2 regions of the Protofrankia sp. Cr1 genome follow, and region 1 is predicted to be linked to the other one. Evidence: predicted binding sites of a transcription regulator. Region 1 holds the regulator's gene; the other holds the start of a gene.

Region 1 (2,201 bases):
GCGCGCGCACGATGCGACGACCGTTGCCGACCAGTATGGCCGCAGCTGCCTGCGGCGCGCGTGCGGTCAGGTCGGCGTGTAACGCGGCAGCCCCACGTTCGGACAGCTCCCGTTCAAGGCGTGCTCGCACCGCCGGGTCGGTGCCGGGAAACCTGAGGTCGTCGATGACAGCCCTGATATAGAGCCCGGAGCCGCCGACGAGTACCGGGGTCCGACCGGCAAGCAGAAGATTGTCGATGACTGTTCGTGCCCTTGCCTGGTACGACGCCACGTCGGCGGTGTGGGTGACGTCCCAGACGTCAAGCAGATGGTGCGGGATGCCCTTGCGATCCCGTGGCGGCACTTTGGCTGTGCCGATGTCCATGCCGCGGTAGAGCTGCATGGAGTCGGCATTGACGATCTCACCGCCGAGGGTGGCGGCGAGATCGATCGCGAGCTCGCTCTTGCCGGCCGCGGTCGGACCGACGACCGCCACCACTCGCCCGGCCTGCTTGCGGTCGGCCCTGTCCCGGTCGGCACAACCATCCATGTTCAGACCCGGCGTAGGACCGCGACGATCCGACCGAGGATCGACGCTTCGTCGCCCGGAATTTCGGCATAGGCCGGGTTCTGCGGCTGGAGCCATGCGTGGCCGTCACGGTGACGCAACGTCTTGACCGTTGCCTCGCCGTCGATCATCGCGGCGACTATCTCGCCGTTGTCCGCGACCGGCTGCTGGCGGACGACCACCCAGTCCCCGTCGCAGATCGCGGCATTGACCATGGAGTCTCCGACAACTCTCAGCATGAACAGCGTGCCCTCGCCGACGATCTCACGGGGAAGCGGGAAGATGTCCTCCACCGCCTGCTCGGCAAGGATCGGCCCACCCGCCGCGATACGACCGAGGACGGGCACGTAGGCCGCTTCACGGCGGGCTTCCGGCGCGGCGGTGGACTCCCCGGTGTCGGCCGTCAGGGCCAGTGGCGGCCCGAGGTGAAGGCTGTCGCGTGCCGTCGGCCGTACCGGCGCGTCCGCTGAGAGCACTTCCATGGCCCGCGGACGGTGGGGGTCACGGCGCAGGAAGCCCTTCTCCTCCAGCATCTTGAGCTGATGCGCGACGCTGCTCGTGCTGGTGAGCCCGACCGCTTCGCCGATCTCGCGGACACTGGGCGGATATCCGCGGCGTTCGACGGCATTGCGGATCACCTCCAACACCTTGCGTTGGCGGGGGGTCAGGCCCGACGCGTCCGCCGGCCCATCCGGCAGGTCGCGCACGGTACCGCGCGGTGGCCGGCCACGTCGGGTGCGGTTGGGGTCGGTGGTCATACCTGCCGTTCTCCTTCGTTTTGCGGTCGTGACAGACTCCGCTCCCGGTAGACCTGGTGTTTTCGCCAGGAACCGGAGCCGGTGGCCACGACCGACATCTCATCGGTACGACCGTAACCGCAGCGACCGGATTTTTCAAACGTCTGTTCGAGCGTGTCGTGGCGATTCTGTCGGAGTCATGAGGTACAAACTCGATCAGACGTTCGATCGAACGGCTGTTCGTAGTTCGTGATCTCAAGGGGTGAAGGGGTGTGTTGAAGGGGTGCGTGGTGGAGCGGCCGGCGCTGCCTCCACTGAGATTGACCCGGCGAGGCCGGATGGTCCTGGTTGCGCTCGTCGCGATTGCCTTCTGTCTGATCTTGTCCCTCGCGCGGGTCACATCGTTGGCCGCACCGCGCGGCGGTGCGGGTTCCAGTCGTGTTCACGTGGTCCGGTCCGGAGAGACCTTATGGGGCATAGCGCGTGCGCTGGCTCCTGAGGGTGACACTCGGGTGATCGTGGCGCGGCTGGCCGGTATGAATCAGCTTGCCACCACCGATCTTGTTCCCGGGCAGGCGCTTCGCCTGCCGTGACCGTCGGACGCGCCGACGGTTTGCCAGTTCATGGTGGTGAGCCCTATGGTTAACCACAACATGTGGTAGTTGCGGAGTTGTAAGTCGTCAAGATCTTGGGGGATCGTCCGTGCGATGCCCGTTCTGTCGACACCCGGACAGCAGGGTTGTCGACAGCCGCGAGGCTGAGGAAGGTGCCGCGATCCGCCGTAGGCGATCATGTTCGTCCTGCGGCCGTCGGTTCACGACGATCGAGGAGGCATCGCTGAGGGTGATTAAGCGCAGCGGTGTGACCGAGCCGTTCAGCCGCGCGAAGGTGGTCGCGGGTGTGCGCCGGGCATGTCA
Region 2 (2,201 bases), on a different contig from region 1:
GGCAGTCGTCGATGCGCGTCGTGGCAAGCTGTTCGCAAAACTGATCAAGTCGGTCGAGGTGGCGGCGAAGACCGGTGGTGGGGACCCGGCCGGAAACCCGACCTTGGCGGACGCCATTGCCAAGGCCAAGTCGCAGTCGGTGCCGAACGACAACATCGACCGGGCCGTCAAGCGGGGCTCGGGGGAGCTCGCCGGCGGCGTCAACTACGAGGAGATCACCTACGAAGCGTACGGGCCCAGCGGTGTGGCCGTCCTGGTCGAGTGCCTCACCGACAACCGCAACCGGGCCGCCTCCGACGTCCGGGTCGCGATCACCCGAAACGGTGGTACCGTCGCGGACCCCGGTTCGGTCTCGTACCTGTTCAACCGCAAGGGCGTCGTCCTGGTCCCCAAAACGCCCGGTCTGAGCGAGGATGACGTCCTGGCCGCCGTTCTCGACGCCGGCGCTGAGGAGGTCAACGACCTGGGTGACGCCTTCGAGGTCGTGTCCGAGGCGACGGACCTCAATGTGGTGCGGGTCGCCGCGCTGGGCGCCGCGCTCGCGGTTTCGGCCGCGGACCTGTCGTGGCTGCCGAGCGTCAGCGTGCCGTTGGACGAGGAATCCGCCCGCAAGGTCCTCAAACTCGTCGAGGCGGTGGAAGATCTCGACGATGTCCAAAATGTCTGGTTTAATGCTGACATCTCGGATGAGATCATGGAGTTGGTCTCGGCCTGACGGGTTTTTCTCGCCGGCTGCCAGTCACTCCTTGCGCCTCACTCCTCGCGCATCGCAACGCGCGGGTGTCAGGTGCGACCTGGCGTTTCGAGAGTCGAACGGACGTTCGCGCGTGTCGCGACCGTGGCGAACCGTCACGGGGCCACAATGGTCGACGGTAGCTGAAGTCAGGATTCAGAACGGCTGGTCCGCGGACCAGCCAGCGGGAGGGCGCTGGTGCTGGTGCTCGGTGTCGATCCGGGGCTCACGCGCTGCGGTCTCGGTGTGGTTGACGGCGGCCCCGGCCGGAACGCCTCGCTGGTTGCGGTCGGTGTGCTGCGCACGCCGGCCACCGACGACGTCGCAGCCCGGCTGTGGGCACTTGAGCAGGGCCTGGATGAATGGATCGGCCGGCACAACCCCGATGCGGTCGCGGTCGAGCGGGTGTTCAGCCAGGCCAACGTCCGGACGGTCATGGGTACCGCGCAGGCCGGGGCGGTGGCCATCGTCGCGGCGGCCCGGCGGGGCCTACCGGTGGCGCTGTACACGCCCAGCGAGGTGAAGGCCGCGGTCAGCGGTAGCGGCCGGGCGGACAAGGCCCAGGTGGCGTTCATGGTGAGCCGCCTGCTGAGGTTGCCCGATCCGCCGCGTCCGGCCGACGCGGCGGACGCCCTGGCCCTGGCCCTGTGCCACCTGTGGCGTGGCCCGGCGCTGGCCAGGATGGCGGCTGCGGTCCACGGTGGCCAGGCTGTCCGGAAGGAGACCGGTCGATGATCGCTTCTGTTTCGGGCACGGTCGCAGCCTTGTCACCCGAAGCAGCCGTCGTCGAGGTCGGTGGGGTCGGGCTGCTCGTGCAGTGCACCCCCGCGACGCTGTCACGGCTGCGGGTAGGCCAGGATGCGCGCCTGGCCACCACCCTGGTCGTCCGGGAGACCGAGCTCACTCTCTACGGGTTCGCCGATGCCGACGAACGTGACGTCTTCGAAACCCTGCAGAGCGCGTCCGGGGTCGGTCCCCGGCTCGCCCAGGCCGTCCTCGGCGTGCACAGCCCCGACGGGCGTGCGCCGCGCGGTCGCGGCTGAGGATCTGGCCGCTCTGACCAAGGTGCCCGGCATCGGCCGCAAGGGTGCGCAGCGCATCGTCCTCGATCTCAAGGACCGCCTCGCCGCGCCGATGTCGGTGCCCGTGGCCCAGGGTGGGAACGCCGGCGCGAACAACGGTGCCGACGCGGACAACGATGCCGACGCGAACAGCGATGCCGGCGTGGGCGGCGGTCCGTCGGCGGTGCCAGACAGACCCCGGGTCGCCGTTGCCGAACAGGTTCGTCTCGCGCTGCTCGGGCTTGGCTACACCGCGCGTGAGGCCGAGGACGCGCTGACCACAGTGCGCGCCAGTGACAACGGCCTGGGTGACGCTGCCGCTGTCGGTGACGATCAGGCGCCGGACACGGTAGCTCTGCTGCTGCGCCGGACGCTGGCCGCCCTGCGGCCCCGGTGATGCAGCCTGT

Evidence for each region. The regulator LexA, encoded in region 1, represses DNA repair genes until DNA is damaged. The targets are predictions, from matches to a motif close to CGAACNNNNGTTCG.
Region 2: a site for LexA is predicted at 811-824, ahead of ruvC (crossover junction endodeoxyribonuclease RuvC). Genes of this name have one in related genera too.

The regions. Positions count from the first base shown of each region.
Region 1 is NZ_CAUVXO010000016.1:28,574-30,774, reverse strand. It holds partial or broken gene miaA (tRNA (adenosine(37)-N6)-dimethylallyltransferase MiaA) at 1-529, opposite strand, end outside; gene lexA (transcriptional repressor LexA) at 532-1,305, opposite strand; gene U9980_RS03265 (LysM peptidoglycan-binding domain-containing protein) at 1,623-1,877, shown strand; gene nrdR (transcriptional regulator NrdR) at 1,987-2,201, shown strand, end outside.
Region 2 is NZ_CAUVXO010000023.1:21,017-23,217, reverse strand. It holds gene U9980_RS04195 (YebC/PmpR family DNA-binding transcriptional regulator) at 1-715, shown strand, start outside; gene ruvC (crossover junction endodeoxyribonuclease RuvC) at 932-1,468, shown strand; partial or broken gene ruvA (Holliday junction branch migration protein RuvA) at 1,465-2,191, shown strand; gene ruvB (Holliday junction branch migration DNA helicase RuvB) at 2,200-2,201, shown strand, end outside.